One region of the Streptomyces sp. NPDC007025 genome, then DNA from elsewhere that is predicted to be linked to it. Evidence: riboswitches for the same ligand, from Rfam matches in the RefSeq annotation. Region 1 holds a riboswitch; each other region holds the start of a gene.

Region 1 (7,561 bases):
CGCCGCTCGACCGTCCCCGGCTTCAGGCCGGCGTCCTCCAGCTTGCGGCGGGCGTCCGACAGCGGGGTGTCCTTGAGCTCGGGCACCTTCACCACGTGCGGGCCGCGCGAGACGGTCAGCGTGACCGTGCCGGTCTTGCGGACCCGCTCACCCGGCTCCGGGTCGGTGCCGATGACGTGGCCGCGCTCCACCCGCTCGCTGAAGTCCTCCTCCACCTTCACGTCCAGTCCCGCCTCCGAGAGCGTCTTGGTCGCCTCGGCGCGGGTGTCGTCCAGCACCGCGGGGGTCCGCACGAACTGACCGGAGTTGACGTACCAGATGCCCGTGCCGACCAGCGCCACCAGCAGCACGGCCAGGGTCACCAGCACCCAGCGCGGTTGCATCCTCCGCCGCCGGCCCCCGGCACCCGCGTCGGAGGAGCCGCCGGGCGGGTCGGACGGCGGCGGCGACAGCAGCGCCGTCCGGTTGAGATCCGCTTCCGGGGCCGGACCGGCGGCGGGACCCCCCGCGGGGCGCGGGATCACAGAGGTGTCGGCCTCGGACCCGGCGGTGGCGTGCGCGGCCGCCGCGGCGATGTCTCCGGAGATCCCCGAGACCCCCGAGAGCCGCGCCGCGTCCTCGGCCGGGCCGGTGCCGCCCTGTGTGGCCTGCGGTGGGACCGCGTCCAGCTCCTCGTCGGTGAGCTCCGCGCGGACCGTGCGGGCCCGCGCCAGCAGGGCGACAGCGTCCTCGGGACGCTGTTCGGGGGTGCGCGCCGTCGCCAGCGCCACCAGGCCGTCCAGCGCCGCCGCCATCCCCGGCACCGCGGCCGAAGGAGCCGGCATGTCCTTGTTCAGGTGCTGGTAGAGCACCTGCGCGGGCGAGCCGCCGGAGTGCGGCTTGCCGCCGGTGAGCATCTCGTAGAGCATGACGCCGCACGCGTACAGGTCCGTACGCGGCGTGGCCGTGCCGTCCTCGATCTGCTCGGGCGCCAGATAGGAGACCGTGCCCAGGATCGAGTCCGTCGTCGCGGAGGTCTGGCTGTCCACCGCCCGCACGAGGCCGAAGTCGGCGACCTTCACCCGGCCGTCGTCCCCTATCAGCACGTTCTCCGGCTTCACGTCCCGGTGCACGAGACCGGCCCGGTGCGCCGCGCCCAGCGCCGCCAGCACGGGTTCCAGGACGTCGAGCGCCGCGCGGGGGCGCAGGGCGCCGCGGTCCCGCAGCACGTCGCGGAGCGTGCAGCCCTCCACGTACTCCATCGCCAGATAGACATAGGTGCCGTCGGTGCCCTGGTCGAAGACCCCGACCACGTTGGCGTGCGCCAGCCGGGCCGCGGACTTGGCCTCCCTGATGAAGCGGGTCACGAACGTCTCGTCCGCGGAGAGGGAGGTGTGCATCACCTTCAGGGCCAGCACCCGGTCCAGCCGGGTGTCCACCGCGCGGTAGACGGTCGCCATGCCGCCGATGGCCACCCGGGCCTCGACGCGGTACCGGCCGTCGAGCACCTGTCCGACCAACGGGTCTCCTCGTCCGTAGGCAGGCGACGGGTCCTGGAGGGTGGTGTCCATTGCGCCGAGTTTACGAGGGAGGTGCGGCGGCGGGGTCGCGCGGTTGCGGGTTGCCGCTGTTCTGGGGCCGAACGGTGACACTCCGTGGCGCCCACCCGGGGGTGAGCGGCGCCGCCGAACGGCGCCGCCGGGGCGGTGCCCGGGGGCCCGGCTGCGGCCCCGGCGACGGGGGCCCTCAGCCGAAGTCCGGGCGCTCCGGGTCCAGCGCCGCGAGGCCCTCGGTGGGCGAGGACGCCTCGGCGAAGTGGCGGCGCGGGATGCGGCCCGCGCGGAAGGCGAGCCGCCCCGCCTCGACCGCGTGCCGCATGCCCTCCGCCATCAGCACCGGCTCCTGGGCCCGGGTCACCGCCGAGGCCAGCATCACCGCGGCGCACCCCAACTCCATGGCCAGTGCCGCGTCCGAGGCCGTACCGGCGCCCGCGTCCAGGATCACCGGCACGCCCGCGCGCTCGGTGATGAGCCGGAAGTTGTGCGGGTTGCGAATGCCCAGTCCGGAGCCGATGGGGGAGCCGAGCGGCATGATCGCCGCGCAGCCCGCCTCCTCCAGCTTCCGCGCCAGCACCGGGTCGTCGTTGGTGTACGGCAGCACCGTGAAGCCGTCGTCCACCAGCGTCTCGGCGGCCTCCAGCAGCTCGACCGGGTCCGGCAGCAGGGTGCGCTCGTCGGCGATGACCTCCAGTTTCACCCAGTCGGTGCCCAGCGCCTCCCGCGCGAGCCGTGCGGTGAGCACCGCCTCACCCGCCGTGTAGCACCCGGCGGTGTTCGGCAGCACCCGGATACCGTGCCTGTTCAGCACCGACAGCACGGAGCCGCCCACCGAGGGGTCCAGGCGCCGCATCGCGACCGTGGTCAGCTCGGTGCCGGAGGCCAGCAGCGCCCGTTCCAGGACGTCCAGGCTGGGCGCGCCCCCGGTCCCCATGATCAGCCGGGAGGTGAAGGCGGTGTCGCCTATGGTCAGCGGATCGTCGGCCATGGCCGGCTCAGCCTCCTTGGACTGCGGTGAGGATCTCGACGCGGTCGCCCTCGCCGAGCGGGGTCTGAGCCCAGCGGCCCCGGGGGATCACGTCCTCGTTCAGCGCCGCGGCCACCCCGCCCGGCGCGGCGGTGAGATCGGCCACGAGCCGGTCGAGGGTGAGACCCGGGGTCACTCGGCGGGGCTCGCCGTTGACCGAGACGGTCGTCGTCGGGGCGGAGGTCATACGGGCTGCTCCTGGGTCTCGCGGGAGTCTGCGGAGGCGAAGCGCTGCGGTGCGAAGGGCCGGGCCGGTGCGGGCAGCTCGCCCGTGGCCAGCAGTTCGGCGAGCACGTCGCCGGTGACGGGGGTGAGCAGGACACCGTGCCGGTAGTGGCCGGTGGCCAGGTGGAGCCCGGGCAGCGCGGTGGGCCCCAGCAGCGGCGCGTTGTCGGGGGAGCCGGGGCGCAGCCCGGCGCGGGTCTCGGCCAGTGGCAGCTCGGTGACGCCGGGCACCAGTTCGTGTGCGTCCCGCAGCAGCTCGTAGACGCCGCCCGCGGTGACGGTGGTGTCCCAGCCCAGTTCCTCACTGGTGGCGCCGACCACCAGTTCGCCGTCCGCGCGCGGCACCAGGTAGAGAGCGCCGCCGCGTACCACCGCGCGGACCGTGCGGGAGAGGAAGGGGCCGGCCGAGCCGCCGGGCATCCGCAGCCGCAGCACCTGCCCCTTCACCGGGCGCACCGGGGGCGCCACCCACGGGGGCAGGCCCTCCAGGGTGCCGCTGCGGGCGCCCAGCGCGAGCACCGTCTGCTCCGCGCGCAGCTCGGTGCCGTCCGCCAGCGCCGCCCCCGCGGCGCGGTCCCGCCGGTGCAGCAACCGCACCGCGCCGGAGCGCCGGAAGGCGACTCCCGCGCGCTCGCAGGCCCGCAGCAGCGCGGCGGCAAGTCGCCGGGGGTCGATCTGGTGGTCGCCGTCCACCCGGGCTCCGCCGCGCACCGAGGGCGCCAGCATCGGCTCCAGGCGGCGGCACTCGCGGCCGGTCAGCCACTGCGACTCCAGCCCGCACCGCTGCTGGAGCGCATGCAGCTCGCGCAGGTGGGCGCGGTCGTCGGCGTCGAGCGCGACCGCGAGGGTGCCGCAGGCCCGGTAGCCGGTGTCCAGGCCGGCGGCGTCCTCCAGTTCGGCGACGAACTCGGGGTAGCGTGCCGCCGAGGCGAGGTTGAGGTCCAGCAGGGTCTCCTCGCCGTAGTGCAGTTCGGTGACGGCTGCCAGCATGCCCGCCGCCACCCGCGCGGCGCCGCCGCCCGGTCCGGGGTCGGCCACGGTGACCGCAAGGCCGCGCTGTGCGGCCCGCCAGGCCGTCACCAGGCCGATCAGGCCGCCGCCGAGGACGAGCACGTCGGGGCTCGCCGCGTGGGTACCGGTTTCGGTGCCGTTTCCTGTGCCGTTTCCTGTGCCGCGCATGGGGCTGCCGCTGCTCCCTTCGCCGGAATGACCCGGATCAGGTTCGGACGGTCGGAGGCCGCCGCAGCCTCCCTCTCAGCCCGGTGCGTCCGGGCTCCCGCGTATTCATGACTACCGCGGCCCACCCTACTGCGGTGCGTGCGGCGCCGGTAAGGCGCGCCGGGGCCCCGCGGCGGGCGGCCCTGGGGAGGGCTCGAAGGAGCGTCGTCCGCCCACCGGGCAGACGGGGCTTTGCAGACATGACCTACGACCGCCACCGGAGGCCGTCTCCGTCCGGTGGCCGATGGCTCCGGGAGTCGACCGGCATACAGTGAGCGATGTGAGCGACAGTCAGAACCAGCAGCGGGTCGTGGTCGTGGGCACCGGTATGGCGGGTGTGCAGACCGCCGTGCAGCTCCGCGAACAGGGCTGGCCCGGCTCCGTGCGGCTCCTCGGGGCCGAACCGCACCCGCCCTACGACCGGCCCCCGCTGTCCAAGGCCGTGCTGCTCGGCAGGGGCGAGGAGGCGGAGGTGCCGCTCTTCGACATCGACTTCGCGGCGCTGGGGATCGAGCTGGAACTGGGCCGGACCGCCACCGGGCTGCGCCCCGGCGAGCGGCTGCTGGTCACCGACGCGGGCCCGGTCCACTACGACCGGCTGGTGCTGGCCACCGGCGCCGAGCCTCGCACCCTGCCCGGGAGCGAGGGCGTGCCCGGTGTCCATGTGCTGCGCACCCTGGACGACGCGCGGCGGCTGCGGCCGGTGCTGGCCTCCCGCGGCAGGGTCGTGGTGGTCGGCGCCGGGTGGATCGGCGCGGAGTTCGCCACGGTGGCCCGCGAATGGGGCTGCGAGGTCACCGTGGTGGAGACCGCCGCCGCACCGCTGCCGGGCGCGCTCCCGGCCGAGGTCTCCGCGCCGATGCGGGACTGGTACGCGGAGGCCGGGGCGGTACTGCGCACCGGCGCCGCCGTCGCCGCGGTCGAGCGCGGCGGGGTGCTGCTCGCCGACGGGACGCGGCTGCCGGCGGACGCGGTCCTGGTCGGGATCGGGGCCCGGCCCGCTACCGGATGGCTGGCCGGCTCCGGGGTGGCGCTCGGGCCGGACGGCTCCGTGCTGGCCGACGCGCGGCTGCGCAGCTCGGCCTCCGGCTGCTACGCGGTGGGGGACTGCGCCTCGTTCCCCTCGGCCCGCTACGGGGAGCGGCTGCTGATCCACCACTGGGACAACGCGCTCCAGGGCCCCCGTACGGTCGCGGCGAACCTGCTCGCCGAGGGGCACGCCGACGGCGAGCCGGAGAGCGTCGCCTACGATCCGGTGCCCTACTTCTGGTCCGAGCAGTTCGGCCGCTTCGTGCAGTACGTCGGCCACCACGCCCCCGGCGACGAGCTGGTGTGGCGCGGCTCGCCGCGGGACCCCGCCTGGAGCGTGTGCTGGCTGCGCGGCGAGCGGCCGACCGCGCTGCTGGCCGTCGGCCGTCCGCGCGATCTCGCGCAGGGCCGGAAGCTGATTCAGCAGGGCACAGCCGTGGACCGGGCCGTGCTGGGCGACGCGGCCGTGGCCCTGAAGAAGGCCGCGCGGTAGTGACCACCGGTTTCGGATGGCAGTCTGGAACCCGTGACCGAGATTGACGCAAAGACCGACGCGCTCGTCCCCGCCTGGCTCGCCCTCCCCGATGTCGCCGAGATGCTCGGCGTCGAGGTGACCCGGGTGCGGCAGCTCGTGAAGGAAGGCCAACTGCTCGCGGTGCGGCGGGAGGCGGAGTCCGGGAACCGGGTGCTGCAGGTTCCGGCCGCCTTCGTGGGCGAGGGCCGGATCGTGAAGGGCCTGGCGGGCACCATCACTCTGCTGCGGGACGACGGCTTCAGCGACGAAGAGATGCTCGAATGGCTGTTCACCGAGGACGAGTCGCTGCCCGGCTCGCCGGTGACGGCGCTGCGGGAGAACCGGGGCACCGAGGTCAAGCGACGGGCGCAGGCACTCGCCGTCTGATCCCGCCGCCCGCGGCGGCGCACCAGCACACCGACAGCACCGGGTGCGTGGATCCCCCCGGGGTCCACGCACCCCCTCCCGGGGGGAACCGAACACCGCCATGTCCCGTACGTCCAGCTCGTCCCGCAGCACCGCCACCCCGCCCGCGGCGTCCCGGGGGTCCGCTCCCGCCCGTGAGCGGCTCGCGGAGGCGCGGCTCTACCTGTGCACCGACGCACGCGAGGCGCAGGGCGACCTGCCCGCGTTCCTGGACGCCGTCCTGGCGGGCGGTGTGGACATCGTCCAGCTCCGGGACAAGCGGCTGGAGGCGGCCGAGGAACTGGCGCAGCTCGACGTGTTCGCCGAGGCCTGCCGCCGGCACGGGGCCCTGCTGGCCGTGAACGACCGTGCGGACGTGGCCCACGCCGCCGCCTCCCAGGTGCTCCATCTCGGCCAGGGTGATCTGCCGGTGCCCGCGGCCCGCGCCCTGCTCGGCGACGAGGTGCTGATCGGCCGCTCCACGCACAGCCCCGCCGAGGCGGACGCGGCGCTGGTCGAGCCGGGCGTCGACTACTTCTGCACCGGGCCGTGCTGGCCGACCCCCACCAAGCCGGGCCGCCCCGCACCGGGGCTGGATCTCGTCCGTCACACCGCCGCCCGTACCGCCGCAGATCCGACGTCTCGGCCGTGGTTCGCCATCGGCGGCATCGATGCGGGCAATCTCGACCAGGTGCTGGACGCCGGGGCCCGCAGGGTGGTGGTGGTCCGGGCACTCACCGAGGCCGATGATCCCGGGGCAGCGGCCGCCTCGCTGGCCGCGCGGCTGCGGGAGGCGGCAGCCGCGGATGCCCGTCCCCCGGCGTCGTGACCGCACCGGCCGCTTAGCACGGGGGGCGGGACTGTCCAACAGGTGGACCTCGGCCATCCGGGAAACGGACAGATCCCCTCTTATCGCCCCGGTGTCGAGCCGCTCTGCAGGCCAGGCCGCTAGCCTGCAGATATGGCCATCGGTATCTCAGCTCCCAGGACAGACCGTCCGCCGACTGTGCGTGATCTGCTCGCGAGCGGAGAGCAGTCCTTCTCCTTCGAGTTCTTCGCGCCGAAGACCGCGAAAGGCGAGCGGACGCTGTGGGACGCGCTGCGACGCATCGAGGCGGCGTCCCCGACCTTCGTGTCCGTCACCTACGGCGCGGGCGGTTCCTCACGCGAGGGCACGGTCCGCAACACCGAGCGCATCGCCAACGAGACCACGCTGACTCCCGTCGCACACCTCACGGCGGTCAGCCACTCGCGGGCGGAACTGCGCAACGTCATCGGGCAGTACGCCGCCGCGGGCATCCGCAACGTGCTCGCACTGCGCGGCGATCCGCCCGGCGATCCGCTGGGGGAGTGGGTCAAGCACCCCGAGGGGATCGACTACGCCTCCGAACTCGTCGAACTGATCAAGGAGTCCGGCGACTTCTGCGTCGGTGTCGCGGCCTTCCCCGAGATGCACCCGCGCTCCACCGACTGGGACAGCGACATCCGGCATTTCGTGAACAAGTGCAATGCCGGTGCCGACTACGCGATCACCCAGATGTTCTTCCAGGCGGAGGACTATCTCCGGCTGCGGGACAGGGTCGCCGCCGCGGGCTGCAGCACGCCCAT
Region 2 (7,561 bases), on a different contig from region 1:
CGACATGACCGCGATCACGCTCTGCAGGGACAACAAGCTGCCGATCCTCGTCTTCGAGCTGCTGGCCGAAGGCAATATCGGCCGCGCCGTCAAGGGTGAGAAGATCGGCACCCTGGTCAGCAACCAGGGCACCCGGCCCTGACCGGCTCCGACCCCGGGCCCGGCACCGGCCCCGCCGGCGGATCCGCGGGTCCGGCCGGGCGACCGGCCGCCGGCCGGGAGGTGCCGACGGCAACACCGTCGCGCCGGAACGGCCCGGTACGGGGATGGACAACAGCCTGCCGGTCGGACACCGTGCAGGCAGCAGAGCATCGCGGGGGCCGGGGCGGCCCGCGGGGCGGCCGTCAGCTCACAGCCCCGGATGAAGCAGTCAGGCTCATTCATCGAACCAGGAGCACGTGGTGATCGAAGAGACCCTCCTCGAAGCCGAGGAAAAGATGGAGAAGGCGGTCGTCGTCGCCAAGGAGGACTTCGCCGCTATCCGCACCGGCCGTGCGCACCCGGCGATGTTCAACAAGATCGTGGCCGAGTACTACGGCACGATGACGCCGATCAACCAGCTCGCGTCGTTCTCCGTACCGGAGCCCCGGATGGCGGTGGTCACCCCGTTCGACAAGAGCTCGCTGCGCAACATCGAACAGGCCATCCGCGACTCGGACCTGGGCGTCAACCCGTCGAACGACGGCCATATCATCCGGGTGACATTCCCCGAGCTCACCGAAGAGCGCCGCCGGGAGTACATCAAGGTCGCCAAGACCAAGGGCGAGGACGCCAAGATCTCCATCCGGAGCATCCGGCGCAAGGCCAAGGAGGCCATGGACAAGGCCATCAAGGACGGCGAGGTCGGTGAGGACGAGGGCCGCAGGGGCGAGAAGGAACTCGACGACACCACCTCCAAGTACGTTGCACAGGTGGACGAGCTGCTCAAGCACAAGGAGTCCGAGCTGCTCGAAGTCTGAGCCCACCGTCCAAGGTCCGAGGTCGAAGGCTGCTATCTGTGAACGACTCATCCTGGGGAGCGCCGCAACCGGATGCGGGCTACTGGGGCCCTCCCGAGCAGGGGTCCGCCGCTCCCGCGGCGATGCCCCGCCCGGGCGATGGTCCGGTGTCCGCCCACGACGTGAGCGTCCCCGTGCACGATGTGGGCGGTGACGCGTCGCAGACTCGGCGTATGCCCATTGCACCCGACCCCGGGAGCCACGGTGACGCCGGAGACGGCCGTGCCGGTCGGCCCGGCCCCGATGGCCCCGGACCCACAGACCCCGCCAGTCCCTCCGGCAGCGCGCAGCGCGGCCAGGACGGGCCGGAACCGCCGCACACCCCCAGGCAGCCCGAAGCACCCGCAGTCGCGGAAGGCGGCAGGAAGCGCGCCGGGCGCGACCTGCCCGCGGCGATAGGGGTCGGTCTGGGCCTCGGCGTCGTCATCCTCGCCGCGCTGTTCCTCTACAAGCCGGCCTTCCTCGGCGTCATCGTGCTGGCGGTCGTCGTCGGACTCTGGGAACTGACCTCGCGGCTGCGGGAGCGCAAGGAGATCCAGGTCCCGCTGGTGCCGCTGGCGCTCGGCGGTGCGGCCATGACGGTCGCCGGCTACCTGCGGGGCGCGGAGGGCGCCTGGATCGCCATGGCGCTCACGGCGCTGGCCGTGCTGGCCTGGCGCATGACGCAGTCAGCGGCCGACTACCTGCGGGATGTGACTGCGGCCCTCTTCGCCGCCATCTACGTGCCCTTCCTCGCCACTTTCGTCGCCCTGATGCTGGCGGCGGACGACGGACCCTGGCGGGTGCTGACGTTCCTGATCCTCACCGTGGTCAGCGACACCGGCGCCTACGCGGTGGGCTGGCGGTTCGGGCGGCACAAGCTGGCCCCCCGGATCAGCCCCGGGAAGACCCGGGAGGGACTGGTCGGCGCGGTGGCCTTCGCCATGGCGGCGGGCGCCCTGTGCACGCAGTTCCTGATCGACGACGGGCGCTGGTGGCAGGGCCTGCTGCTGGGGCTCGCGGTCGCGGTCAGCGCCACCCTGGGCGATCTGGGCGAGTCGATGATGAAGCGCGACCTGGGTATCAAGGACATGGGAACCCTGTTGCCCGGGCACGGCGGCATCATGGACCGGCTCGACTCGCTGCTGCCGACCGCGCCGGTCGTCTGGCTGCTGCTGGTGGTCTTCGTCGGCGCGGGCTGAGCCCGCCCCGCCCGATCCGGACCGCGTGGCGGCAGGGCCCCGGGGCCCTCGGCTTCTTTCGCCGGCCCCCGGCCTCCACCGCCCCCGCACCCTGCGGGGGTGGTCCTCGGGCACGGCGGGGCCGACCGACGGGGGCGGACGACCGGGGACTGCCGCCCTGCCCGGCTGATCAGCGGCCCGCCAAAATGATCTGCGACACTGGTACGGCTATGCCTGCACCCGGAGAACTCACGTTCGTCGCCCCGCGCGGCGCCAAGAAGCCGCCCCGCCATCTTGCCGACCTCGCTCCCGAGGAGCGCCGTGCGGCGGTCGCGGATCTCGGCGAGAAGCCCTTCCGTGCCAAGCAGCTCTCGCAGCACTACTTCGCGCGGCTGGCCCACGACCCGCAGCAGTGGACCGACATCCCGGCCGCTGCCCGCGAGAAGCTGGCGTCCGGGCTGCTGCCCGACCTGATGAGTGTGGTGCGGCACATCAGCTGCGACGACGACGCCACACGCAAGACGCTGTGGCGGCTGCACGACGGGACGCTCGTGGAGTCCGTCCTGATGCGGTACCCGGACCGGGTCACCATGTGCATCAGCTCGCAGGCGGGCTGCGGGATGAACTGCCCGTTCTGCGCCACGGGCCAGGCCGGTCTGGACCGGAATCTGAGCACCGCGGAGATCGTCCACCAGATCGTCGACGGGATGCGGGCCCTGCGGGACGGCGAGGTGCCCGGCGGGCCGGCGCGGCTGTCGAACATCGTCTTCATGGGGATGGGCGAGCCGCTGGCCAACTACAAGCGGGTGGTCGGCGCCATCCGGCGGCTGACCGACCCCGAGCCGGACGGCCTCGGACTGTCCCAGCGGGGTATCACCGTCTCCACGGTCGGGCTCGTGCCCGCGATGCTGCGATTCGCCGACGAGGGTTTCACATGCCGGCTGGCGCTCTCGCTGCACGCGCCCGACGACGAACTGCGGGACACTCTGGTGCCGGTCAACACCCGGTGGAAGGTACGCGAGGTGCTCGACGCCGCCTGGGAGTACGCGGCCAGGTCCGGGCGCCGGGTCTCCATCGAGTACGCGTTGATCAAGGACATCAACGACCAGGCGTGGCGTGCCGATCTGCTGGGCCGGCTGCTCAAGGGCAAGCGGGTGCACGTCAATCTCATCCCGCTCAACCCGACGCCCGGCTCCAAGTGGACCGCCTCGCGGCCCGAGGACGAGGCCGCGTTCGTGCGGACGCTGGAGTCGCACGGTGTACCCGTGACCGTACGGGACACCCGGGGTCAGGAGATCGACGGTGCGTGCGGCCAGCTCGCGGCAACCGAACGCTGACGCCTGACTGGTAGTGTTCGAACGGGTCGCCCGGTGCGGCCCGCACAACCGAACAGCCGACAGGGGAGCGCTCACAGCGCTGAGAGTGCGGCCGTACGCCCCGTACGTGCCGCAGACCCTCGAACCTCGCCCGGGTCATGCCGGGTAGGAAGTCGATGCACTGATGAAGAAGCACGCACGGCGGGCTGCCGCCGCAACCACCGCTGTCCTCACCCTCGCAGTTCTGGCCACGGCATGCGGCGGCTCGGACGACAGCGCGGACTCCAAGACGGTCACTCTCGTCACCCACGACTCGTTCGCCGTCTCGAAGCCCGTGCTGAAGGATTTCGAGAAGCGCAGCGGCTACAAGGTCGAGGTGCTGCGCGGCGGCGACGCGGGTGCCGCCGTGAACCAGGCGGTGCTCAACAAGGGCAACCCGCAGGGCGACGTCTTCTTCGGAGTCGACAACACGCTCCTCTCCCGCCCGCTGGACAAGGACGTCTTCGCCCCCTACGAGGCCGAGGGCCTCTCGAAGGTGCCCGAGCGGCTGCAGGCGGATCCGGAGAAGCACCGGGTCACCCCGGTGGACACGGGCGACGTGTGCGTCAACTACGACCGCCGGTGGTTCGCCGACAAGAAGATCGACCCGCCGCGTACTCTGCAGGACCTGGCGAAGCCCCGCTACAAGGACCTGCTGGTGACCGAGGACGCCGCCAACTCCTCTCCCGGTCTGGCGTTCCTGCTGGCGAGCGTCGCCGAGTTCGGCGAGGACGGCTGGCAGGACTACTGGAAGAAGCTGCGTGCCAACGGGGCCGAGGTCGCCGGGAGCTGGGAGCAGGCCTACAACGACCGCTTCAGCGGCTCCCGCCAGGGCAAGGGCAAGGGCGACAAGCCGCTGGTCGTCTCCTACGCCTCCAGCCCGCCCGCCGAGGTCATGGGTGAGAAGAACCCGCCCGAGCAGGCGCCGACCGGCGTGGCCAAGGGAACCTGCTTCCGGCAGACCGAGTACGCCGGGCTGCTCCGCGGCGCGAAGAACACCGAGGGCGGACAGGCGCTGCTGGACTTCCTGCTCAGCAAGCGGTTCCAGGAGGACCTGCCGCTGAAGATGTTCGTCAACCCGGTCCGCGAGGACGCCCGGCTGCCGGAGTTGTTCACCAAGTACGGCGAGACCGTGGACGACCCCGCCACAGTCGCCCCGCGGAAGATCGCGGAACACCGTGAGCAGTGGATCAAGACGTGGACGTCGCTCGCCGTGAAGTAGCCGCCCGCGACGCCGTGGCCCGGGCTCTCCCGGACTCTCCGGAGGGGCCGGTGCCTCCCGGCGCCCCGGACGGCCCCACCGCGCGACCGTCCGCCGCCGCGAACCGCCGCGGCGGCGGCACGGGCGTGCGGCTCGCGCTGATGGCCGTCCCGGCGGCGTTCTTCGCGCTCTTCTTCGGCTACCCGGTGACCGCGATCGTCTTCCGGGGGCTGCACGAGGGAGGCAGCTGGCAGTCCGGCCGGATCGCCCAGGTGCTCGGCGATCCCGACATCCTCCAGGTGCTCTGGTTCACGCTGTGGCAGGCCGCGGCCTCCACCGCGCTCACTCTCGCGCTCGCCCTTCCCGGCGCCTACGTGTTCGCACGGTTCGACTTTCCCGGCAAGCGGATGCTGCGCGCCGTGGTGACGGTGCCGTTCGTGCTGCCGACAGTGGTCGTCGGCTCCGCCTTCCTCGCGCTGGCCGGGCGCGGGGGAGCGCTGGACGTCTGGTTCGGGGTACGGCTGGACACCAGCGTGTGGGCGATCCTGCTGGCGCACGTCTTCTTCAACTACGCGGTTGTCGTGCGCACCGTCGGCAGCCTGTGGTCGCAGCTCGACCCGCGCCAGGAGGAGGCCGCACGCGTCCTGGGCGCCGGCCGGTTCACCGCCTGGCGGCGGGTCACCCTGCCCGCGCTGGCGCCGTCCGTGGCGGCCGCCGCACTGATCGTCTTTCTGTTCACCTTCACCAGCTTCGGCGTCATCCAGGTCCTGGGAGGGCCGCGGTACGCCACGCTGGAGGTCGAGATCTACCGGCAGACCGCCACCCTGCTGGACCTGCCGACCGCCGCCGTGCTGACGCTCACCCAACTCGCCGCCGTCGCCGCGCTGCTGGCCGTGCACGCCTGGGCACTGCGCAAGCGGGAGAGCGCGCTCAGCCTGGTACCCGCGGAGCACACCGCCCGCCGTCCGGCAGGACCCGGCCAGTGGACGACGGTGGGCGCCGTGCTGGGGGTGATGCTCGTGCTGACGGTCGTACCGCTGCTCGTGCTGGTCCAGCGGGCACTCGACGGGCCCGACGGATACGGCCTCGCCTTCTTCCGTGCGCTGGGCGCCCGCTCCGACAGCGCGACCTTCGTCGTCGCGCCCGTCGAGGCCATCGGCAACTCACTGACCTACGCCGCCGTGGCGACAGCCATCGCGCTGGTGGTGGGCGGGCTGGCCGCCGCCGCCCTCACTCGCCGGGCCGGTCGGCTGGTGCGGGGATTCGACGCGCTGCTGATGCTCCCGCTGGGCACCTCCGCCGTCACCGTCGGTTTCGGCTTCCTCGTCGCGCTGGACGAGCCGCCGCTGGATCTGCGGTCGAGCTGGATCCTGGTGCCGCTGGCCCAGGCGCTGGTCGGCGTGCCCTTCGTCATCCGCACCATGCTGCCGGTGCTGCGTGCCGTGGACGTGCGGCTGCGCGAGACCGCGGCCGTGCTGGGCGCCTCCCCGCTGCGGGCCTGGCGGGAGGTCGACTTCCCGCTGGTGCGCCGCGCGCTGCTGGTGGCCGCCGGGTTCGCCTTCACCGTCTCGCTGGGCGAGTTCGGCGCGACCGTGTTCATCGCCCGGCCTGACGCGCCCACCCTGCCGGTCGCGGTGGCCCGGATGCTGGGGCGGGCCGGGGAGGCACACTACGGGCAGGCCATGGCCCTGAGCACGCTTCTCATGCTCGTCTGCGCGGGGGTACTGCTCGCGCTGGAGCGGGTGCGAACCGACGGCCGGAGGGAGTTGTAGATGCTGCGGCTGGACGGAGTGACCGTGAGCTTCGGCGAGCGGACCGCGCTGGACGCGGTCGACCTGGAGGTGGCCGCGCACGAGACGGTCTGCGTCCTGGGGCCCAGCGGCAGCGGCAAGTCCACCCTGCTGCGCGTCGTCGCGGGGCTGCAGGAGGTCCGCAGCGGCCGGGTGCTCCTCTCGGGGCAGGACCAGACCGGCGTGCCGCCGCACCGGCGGGGCGTCGGCCTGATGTTCCAGGACCACCAGCTCTTCCCGCAGCGCGACGTCGCCGGAAACGTCGGCTTCGGACCGCGCATGCACGGCATGAGGCGGGCCGAGGCCGACCGCCGGGTCGCCGGGCTGTTGGACCTGGTGGGGCTGCCGGGCGCGGGGCGGCGGGCGGTGACCGCGCTGTCCGGCGGCGAGCAGCAGCGTGTCGCGCTGGCCCGCGCGCTGGCCCCGGAGCCGAGGCTGCTGATGCTGGACGAGCCGCTGGGCCAGCTCGACCGCGGACTGCGCGAGCGGCTGGTCGTCGAGCTGCGCGGCCTGTTCCGCAGGCTGGGTACGACGGTGCTCGCCGTCACCCACGACCACGGGGAGGCGTTCGCGCTCGCCGACCGGGTCGTGGTGATGGAGCGCGGCCGCATCGCCCAGGCGGGCACCCCGCTGGAGGTCTGGCAGCGCCCCGCCTCCGAGTTCGTCGCCCGCTTCCTGGGATTCGACAACATCACCCCGGCCACCGTCGACGGCGGGATCGCGGACACCGTCTGGGGGGAGCTGCCCGTGCCGGACGGCACCCCGCGCGGCGGCGGCCAGGTGCTGGTGCGCCCCGGCGGTGTGCTGCTGCGGGAGCCTGGGGAGGGGCTGCGCTGCACGGTGGAGGCGCGTACGTTCCGCGGCGGGGACGCCTCCACGGTCACCGTGCTGCTGCGTCCGGATGCGGGACCGCCCCTGGAGGCGGCCTGCACGCTGCGGGACGCGCCGTGGGAGGGCGCCGAGGTGGGGGTCGTCTTCGACCCGCGGGAGGTGGTCGCCCTGGGTGCCCCGCACGGCGCACCGAAGGCACCCGGCACCCCCGCGCCGCGGGAGGCCG
Region 3 (7,561 bases), on a different contig from region 1:
TCGGTCCCTCCCGCATCGTGCGGTAAGGAGTGCAAAGTGTCCTGAGCACGGTGTTCACAGGGGGCGGTTCACCGGAACTTTCGGAACACGGATGTGCACAGAACGTCCGGAAGAGGTACGAGGCGAGGCGAGCATGACCACCATGTCGGGCAGCGACGGTGCGTCCGCCGGTGGCAGCGGCGGACGGGGATGGTTCACCCCGGCGTCCGATGCCGCGACCGCGGAGCGCCCCGCGCCAGGCGGACCTGACGCGGTACCGTCCCAGCAGACCGCGGGGACGGCCGCACCGGAACCGGAACACGAACCGGAACCCGAACACGCGCACGAGCCGGAGGCGGTTCCCGAACCCGGCGCTGCGGCCCCGGCGGCCGCCACCGGGCGGACGGCGCCTGCGGCGCCCGGCGTTCCCGCGGAGCCCGCGGGTGACCAGCTCGGCGACCCCGAACTGATCGGGGCCTCCATGGCGGAGCTGGAACGTTCCGCCGACTCGGCGACCGCCTACTTCTACGCGCTGCTGTTCGTCCAGTACCCGCACCTGCGCGAGATGTTCCCGGCCGCCATGGACGGCCAGCGCGACCGGCTCTTCCGCGCGCTGCTGACGGCCGTACGCCTCTTCGACGACGGCAAGCTGCTCGGCGAGTACCTCGCCGGCCTGGGCCGGGGCCACCGCAAGTACGGCACCCTGCCCGCCCACTACCCGGCCGTCGGCGAGTGCCTGATGGCCGCCATCGCGCGCTACGCACCCGACACCTGGGGTCCGCGCACCGAGGCGGCCTGGGTGCGCGCCTACACCGCGATCTCCCAGACGATGATCGACGCGGCGGCCGAGGACGAGCGCCGGGCGCCCGCCTGGTGGGACGCGGAGATCGTCTCGCACGAACTGCGCACCTCGGAGATCGCCGTGATCACGGTGCGTCCCGACCAGCCGTACCCGTTCCGCGCCGGGCAGTACACCAGCCTGGAGACGCCCTGGTGGCCCCGGGTGTGGCGGCACTACTCGTTCGCGTCCGCGCCCCGTCCCGACGGCCTGCTGACCTTCCACGTGAAGTCCGTGCCCGCCGGTTGGGTCTCCACGGCACTGGTGCAGCGCGCCCGCCCCGGCGACGTGCTGCGGCTCGGCCCGCCCGCGGGCTCGATGCTCGTCGACCACGAGGCCGACAGCGGGCTGCTCTGCCTGGGCGGCGGGACCGGTATCGCCCCCATCAAGGCGCTGGTCGAGGACGTGGTCAGCCGGGGAAGGGCGCGCCCGGTCGAGGTCTTCTACGGAGCCCGCACCGACCACGACCTCTACGACCTGGAGACGATGCTGCGCCTCCAGGACCGCCACCGGTGGCTGTCGGTGCGCCCCGTCGTCGCGGCGGGCGCGGCCTCGGCCGCCGAGGCGCTCGCGGGCGAGCTCCCGGACGCGGTACGCAGATACGGCCCCTGGCCCGCATACGACGGATACCTCTCCGGGCCGCCCGGAATGATCAGGACCGGGGTCGAGACGTTGCGCGGGCTCGGGATCCCGACGCACCGAATACGGCACGATTCCCTCGACGAACTGGTCGTACAGGGGGCGTAGGTGGTGGGGTGTTCGGATCGCGGCTGCTGCCGGAGCCGGTCACCCGGGGCGGGTGGTCCGGGGCCGGTTGCGGGGCAGCCGTCCGGTCGGCCGGTCGAGGAAAGGGACGAGTGGCGGCGTTGAGTGACGCGAACGGATACGGCGACGGTTCCACGGAGCATGCGGCGGGCGCGGGCCCCGGAGCCGACCAGCACCCCGGCCCGCCGCGGCGGCTGCCCGGCAGCGACGGGGAGCACGCGCTGCAGCAGCGGATCGGTTCGCAGGAGCGCGCCGGGCGGTTCTACCAGGACCAGGTGCTCGACCACCTCAACGAGCGGATGCGGGAGTTCACCCAGCAGCAGGAGATGTTCTTCCTCGCCACGTCCGACAGCCGCGGCGAGTGCGACAACAGCTTCCGCGCCGGGCCGCCCGGGTTCCTGCGCGTGCTGGACGAGCGGACACTGGTGTTTCCCGAGTACCGAGGCAACGGCGTCCACGCCAGCCTCGGCAACATCGGGGAGAACCCGCATGTGGGCCTGCTCCTCGTCGACTTCCTCCGCGCCCGGATCGGCCTGCACATCAACGGCCGTGCCGTGGTGCTGGACGACGCGGAACTGCGCCCCTCGGTACCGGACCTGCCACAGGACCCGGTACCCGGTCGGCGGGCCCTGTTGTGGGTGCGGGTCGAGGTGGAGGAGGCGTACATACATTGCGCCAAGCACATCCCCCACCTCCAGAAGGCCCCGCGCCGCGCGGCGCGCGAATGGGGCACCGACGACTACAAGCGCAAGGGCGGCGACTTCTTCGGAGCCGCCCGGGACGCCCGGGAGGGCCGGCGCGAGGTGACCGCCTCCGCGGAATCCCCGTCGCCGGGGCCGGTTCCCACGGCACCGCCGGTTCCCACGGCCTCACCCGCGTCGGTCTCCCAGCCCGCGTCGGCCTCCCCGCCCGCCTCGGCCTCCATCCCTGCGTCGGGACTCCCGGCCCCCGCCCCGGCCGTACCCGCCGTCCCGCCGGTGCCGCCGTCCGGCGGTTCGGCGCCGCTGTCCCCGCAGGCACCAACCGCCCCGGCGTCCCCGGCACCCGGTACCGGACCCACCGCCGTACCGGAGGACGCGGCCGCACGGGCGGCCGCCCTCCCGCCGCTGCCGCGGCGGCGAGAGGGCGCCGCCGCGGCGGCGCCGGCCGCGTCCTCCGCGTCCTCCGCGTCCTCCGCGTCCTCCGCGGTCTCGGCCGCCATCTCGGCCCGCTCGGGGAGCGCCGGGTCCGCCGAGCACGCCCGGGACGTCTCCGCCTGGCGGCTGGAGGCCGAGCGGGCGCTGGCGGAGGCGCAGCGGCGCGGCCGCCAGGAAGCGGAGCCGAGCGAACCACGGGAACCCGCGGCCTTCCAGGGCTGGTTCGGCTAGCGTGCGCACGCGGGCGGCGCCCCGGCGGGTCCGGGCGGCGCCCCGGCGTCGGTCAGCGGAGGTCGGGTGCGAGCAGCGCCTGGACCCCTTCGATGTTCGCGGCGAGATAGGCCCGCAGTCTCGGCGGGACGACCTCCACGGAGTTCAGGCCCTCCGGGGTGAAGGGGAGCCGTACGATCTCGTACTCTCCTTGCGGCTCCTCCACTTCGGGTCCGTGCCGTAGGCGCGGGTCGAGTGAGACGAGCCGGCACACGAAGAAGTGCTGTACCTTCACTCCACCCGGTGTCTCCACAGGGTCACTCACCGTGTCGACGAAGGCGGGCACCACATCGGTGATCGCCGCGCCCAGTTCCTCGGCCACCTCGCGGTGCAGGGCGTCCTCGACGGTGCGGTCCACGCCGGGCTCGACGCCGCCTCCCGGGGTGATCCAGTACGGCTCCTGGCCGGGCTTGGTGCGTTTGATGAGGATCAGTCCCACGGCGGGCGCCGGACCCTCCCCGGTGGCGAGGAGGATGGCGCGGGCAGTCCGCTTGACCACGGGGCGTTCGACGAACATGCAGGAGATTTGGCCCGCATCACGGCGCGTCAAACCCTCCGTTTTCCTCACTGTGCGTGTTGGATCGGAACATCACGCAATAGGTCCATATCCATAAGTGATTGGACACTGACGCTAAGTCAACTACTCTTGTCGTCCGCGCCGCCGCGCGCGTCGAGCCGGGCGGTTCGTGGCAGGAGGGGGGAGCCACGAACCGCCCTCGCGGCTCCCGCCCCCGCTCTACCGGTGCACGGGCCTCACGGGGCCATCGGCAGATACACCCGGTTGCCCGCCTCTGCGAACTCGCGGGACTTCTCCGCCATCCCGGCCTCGACCTCCTCCATCGTCGCGCCGTGCCGCTCGCGGATCTCCTGGGAGATCTTCATGCTGCAGAACTTCGGGCCGCACATGGAGCAGAAGTGCGCGGTCTTGGCCGGTTCGGCCGGCAGCGTCTCGTCGTGGAACGAGCGGGCCGTGTCCGGGTCGAGCGCCAGATTGAACTGGTCCTCCCAGCGGAACTCGAACCGGGCGTCCGAGAGCGCGTCGTCCCAGTCCTGCGCCCCCGGGTGGCCCTTGGCCACGTCCGCGGCATGGGCGGCGATCTTGTAGGTGATCACGCCCGTCTTGACGTCGTCCCGGTCCGGCAGCCCCAGGTGCTCCTTGGGCGTGACGTAGCAGAGCATCGCGGTGCCCCACCAGCCGATCATCGCCGCGCCGATGCCGCTGGTGATGTGGTCGTAGGCGGGCGCGATGTCCGTCGTCAGCGGACCCAGCGTGTAGAACGGGGCCTCCTCGCAGACCTCCTGCTGGCGGTCCACATTCTCCTTGATCTTGTGCATCGGCACATGGCCGGGGCCCTCGATCATGGTCTGTACGTCGTGCGCCTTGGCGATCCGGTTGAGCTCGCCCAGCGTGTCCAACTCGGCCATCTGCGCCGTGTCGTTGGCGTCCGCGATCGACCCCGGCCGCAGCCCGTCGCCGAGCGAGAACGTCACGTCGTAGGAGCGCAGGATCTCGCACAGTTCGCTGAAGTGCTCGTACAGGAAGCTCTCCCGGTGGTGCGCCAGACACCACGCTGCCATGATCGAGCCGCCGCGGGAGACGATGCCGGTCTTGCGGCGCGCCGTCAGCGGGACATAGCGCAGCAGCACCCCGGCGTGCACCGTCATGTAGTCGACGCCCTGCTCGCACTGCTCGACGACGGTGTCCTTGTAGACCTCCCAGGACAGCTCCTCGGCCTTGCCGTCCACCTTCTCCAGCGCCTGGTACAGCGGCACCGTGCCGATGGGGACGGGGGAGTTGCGCAGCACCCACTCGCGGGTGGTGTGGATGTTGCGGCCGGTCGAGAGGTCCATGACGGTGTCGGTGCCCCACCGGGTCGCCCACGTCATCTTCTCCACCTCCTCCTCGATGGAGGAGGTGACGGCGGAGTTGCCGATGTTGGCGTTCACCTTCACCAGGAAGTTCTTCCCGATGATCATCGGTTCGGTCTCCGGGTGGTTCACGTTGGCGGGCAGTACGGCCCGCCCCGCGGCGATCTCGTCCCGGACGAACTCGGGGCCGCGGTTCTCGCGGAGTGCGACGTACTCCATCTCCGCGGTGATCTCGCCCCGCTTCGCGTAGCCGAGCTGGGTGACGGCCGCGCCGTCCCGGCCGCGGCGCGGCTGGCGCGGGCGGCCCGGGAAGACGGCGTCGAGCCCCGCCAGATCGTCGGCGCCGCCGCGGACGACTCCGCCGCGCGGGCTGGTGTGCTTGCGGCCGTCGTCCTCGGGCCGCAGTTCACGGCCCGCGTACTCCTCGGTGTCCCCCCTCTGGATGATCCAGTTCTCGCGCAGCGGCGCCAGGCCGCGGCGCACATCGGTGTCGATCTCGGGGTCGGTGTACGGCCCGGACGTGTCATAGAGCGTCACGTCCCGGCCGTTGGTGAGGTGCACCCGTCGGACGGGGACCCGGATGTCCGGGCGCGACCCCTGCAGATATCCCTTGTGCGAGCCGAGCGCTTTCCCGGCCGCTTCGGCGTTCTCGGCCGCTTCGGCGTTCTCGGCGCGCGCGTGTGCATCCTGCGTGGTCATGAGACCCACTCCCTACGCCGGCATTACCCGGTAACAGGTTCGGCGGTCGGCGCAGCCGGTTCCGTGGTCCCTTCCACGGAGGTCAGCGCCCTCTCAGCCCCGTGCTCGGAGCTCCCGCGATGTGCAAAGGCGCCTCTACGCTAACGGCACACGGCCCGGACTGAACACCCCGCCCGGCCGTTCTTGCGATGATCGGGCGGTGACCCACACCGACCCCGCCGTCCCCGCACCCGAACCCGGCCGTGCCCACGGGCACGGTCCCGGACCCGGCCATGCGCCCGCCCATGACCACGGGCCCAGCCACGGCCGGGGCCACGGGCAGAGCCACGGCCACGGGCACAGTCACGGCCACGGGCCCGCCGAGCCGGTCTCCCGCCGGCTGCGGAAGGTCATCGCGGCGGTGCTGGTGCCGTTCGCGGCGGCCGTGCTGGCCGGGCTGGTGGTGCTGTGGCCAGGGGGCGTTCCGGGACACCAGCACGACCATTCCGGGGTCGGCTTCGACCGGCCCACCTTCACCGCCAAGGTCGTGGAACTGGCCGAGGTGGACTGCGGCAAGGCCAACGTCCGGCAGCCGTCCGGCTCCTCCGGCGGCGGTTCCTCCGGGCCGGGCGGCGGGGAACAGGGCGGCGAGGGCGGGGCGCACGAGCCGTGCCGGAAGGCCACCGTCGAGATCACCGAGGGCAAGGACAAGGGGCACACCTTCACCGAGGTCGTCCCGCCCGACGCCACCCGCAGCTACTCCGTGGGGCAGGGCGTCGTCGTCGCCTACGCCGCGAAGGCGCCGCGCGATCTCCAGTACAGCGTCGTCGACACCGCCCGCGATCTGCCGATGGTGCTGCTGGCCGGCCTCTTCGCCCTCGTGGTGGTACTCGTGGGGCGGCTGCGCGGAGTGCTGGCGCTGGTGGGACTGGTCATCAGCTTCGCCGTGCTGACGCTGTTCATCCTGCCCGCGATACTGCAGGGTTCCAATCCGCTGGTGGTCGCGGTGGTCGGCGGGAGCGCCATCATGCTGGCCACGCTGTATCTGTGCCACGGCCTGTCGGCCCGCACCTCGGTCGCGGTGCTGGGCACCCTGGTGTCGCTGCTGCTGATCGGGCTGCTGGGCTCGCTGTTCATCGGCTGGGCCGGACTGACCGGCAACACCGACGACCAGACCGGTCTGGTGCACGGGCTCTACCCCGGTATCGAGATCCGGGGGCTGCTGCTGGCGGGGGTGCTGATCGGCTCGCTCGGCGTACTCGACGACGTGACGGTCACCCAGACCTCGGCCGTCTGGGAACTCAAGGACGCCGACCCCGGGGCCGGTCGGCGCCGGATCTACCGGGCCGCCATGCGGATCGGCCGCGATCACATCGCGTCCGTCGTCAACACCCTGGTGCTGGCCTACGCGGGAGCGGCGCTGCCGCTGCTGCTGCTGTTCTCGATCGCGCGCAGCGACGTGACGATGGTAGCCACGAGCGAGGTGGTCGCCGAAGAGATCATCCGCACGCTGGTCGGCTCCATCGGCCTCGTCGCGTCGGTGCCGGTAACGACGCTGCTGGCCGTGCTCGTCGTCTCGGCGGACCGCAGGCGGCCCGAGGCGGCGGAAGCGGCCGGCCGTGCCGCCGGGGACGCGCCTCCGGGCGTACCCGCACCGGCGTCCGGCGTCCCGGTGTCCGGCGGCCGCCCCGCACCGGCCCGCGGCGCCGGGGTCACCGGCGGCCGGGGGAGGCGGCGGAAGCCGAAGTGAGCCGGGGCCAGGTACCGCGCCCCGCGCTCCGACCGTGAACCCGGACCCGGACCCGGGTCAGGGTCCGGACCCGGCGGCGGCTCCGCGGCACTCGCGTGGTGCCGGCGCCGTGGGCCCACCGCGGGCCGTCGCCACCCACCGCGGGGTGCGCCCGGTGCGGGCGGGGTTCACCAGCCGCTGCCCGAGGAGCCGCCGCCCTTGAAGTGGCGGACGAGGTAGACGACACCGCCGACCAGGGCGACGAAGATCAGCACCTTGAACAGCAGGCCGATCAGG

What was found. Region 1 has a riboswitch for thiamine pyrophosphate ahead of thiO (glycine oxidase ThiO). Riboswitches for the same ligand answer to the same signal wherever they lie in the genome.
Region 2: it holds a riboswitch for thiamine pyrophosphate, as region 1 does, so the genes downstream of both, ACFYMO_RS14635 (thiamine ABC transporter substrate-binding protein) here and thiO (glycine oxidase ThiO) in region 1, are expected to answer to the same signal.
Region 3: it holds a riboswitch for thiamine pyrophosphate, as region 1 does, so the genes downstream of both, thiC (phosphomethylpyrimidine synthase ThiC) here and thiO (glycine oxidase ThiO) in region 1, are expected to answer to the same signal.

Annotation. Positions count from the first base shown of each region.
Region 1 is NZ_JBIAFT010000003.1:422,172-429,732, reverse strand. It holds gene pknB (Stk1 family PASTA domain-containing Ser/Thr kinase) at 1-1,550, opposite strand, end outside; gene ACFYMO_RS08315 (thiazole synthase) at 1,726-2,523, opposite strand; gene thiS (sulfur carrier protein ThiS) at 2,531-2,749, opposite strand; gene thiO (glycine oxidase ThiO) at 2,746-3,966, opposite strand; TPP riboswitch at 3,964-4,077, opposite strand; gene ACFYMO_RS08300 (FAD-dependent oxidoreductase) at 4,334-5,527, shown strand; gene ACFYMO_RS08295 (Rv2175c family DNA-binding protein) at 5,561-5,935, shown strand; gene thiE (thiamine phosphate synthase) at 6,036-6,782, shown strand; gene metF (methylenetetrahydrofolate reductase [NAD(P)H]) at 6,915-7,561, shown strand, end outside.
Region 2 is NZ_JBIAFT010000006.1:377,078-384,638, forward strand. It holds gene pyrH (UMP kinase) at 1-142, shown strand, start outside; gene frr (ribosome recycling factor) at 402-959, shown strand; gene ACFYMO_RS14625 (phosphatidate cytidylyltransferase) at 998-2,179, shown strand; gene rlmN (23S rRNA (adenine(2503)-C(2))-methyltransferase RlmN) at 2,389-3,495, shown strand; TPP riboswitch at 3,547-3,663, shown strand; gene ACFYMO_RS14635 (thiamine ABC transporter substrate-binding protein) at 3,659-4,735, shown strand; gene ACFYMO_RS14640 (ABC transporter permease) at 4,876-6,486, shown strand; gene ACFYMO_RS14645 (ABC transporter ATP-binding protein) at 6,487-7,561, shown strand, end outside.
Region 3 is NZ_JBIAFT010000005.1:301,544-309,104, forward strand. It holds gene ACFYMO_RS12405 (globin domain-containing protein) at 134-1,564, shown strand; gene ACFYMO_RS12410 (pyridoxamine 5'-phosphate oxidase family protein) at 1,675-2,949, shown strand; gene ACFYMO_RS12415 (NUDIX domain-containing protein) at 3,002-3,505, opposite strand; gene thiC (phosphomethylpyrimidine synthase ThiC) at 3,742-5,556, opposite strand; TPP riboswitch at 5,549-5,684, opposite strand; gene ACFYMO_RS12425 (YibE/F family protein) at 5,756-7,285, shown strand; gene ACFYMO_RS12430 (DUF5326 family protein) at 7,453-7,561, opposite strand, start outside.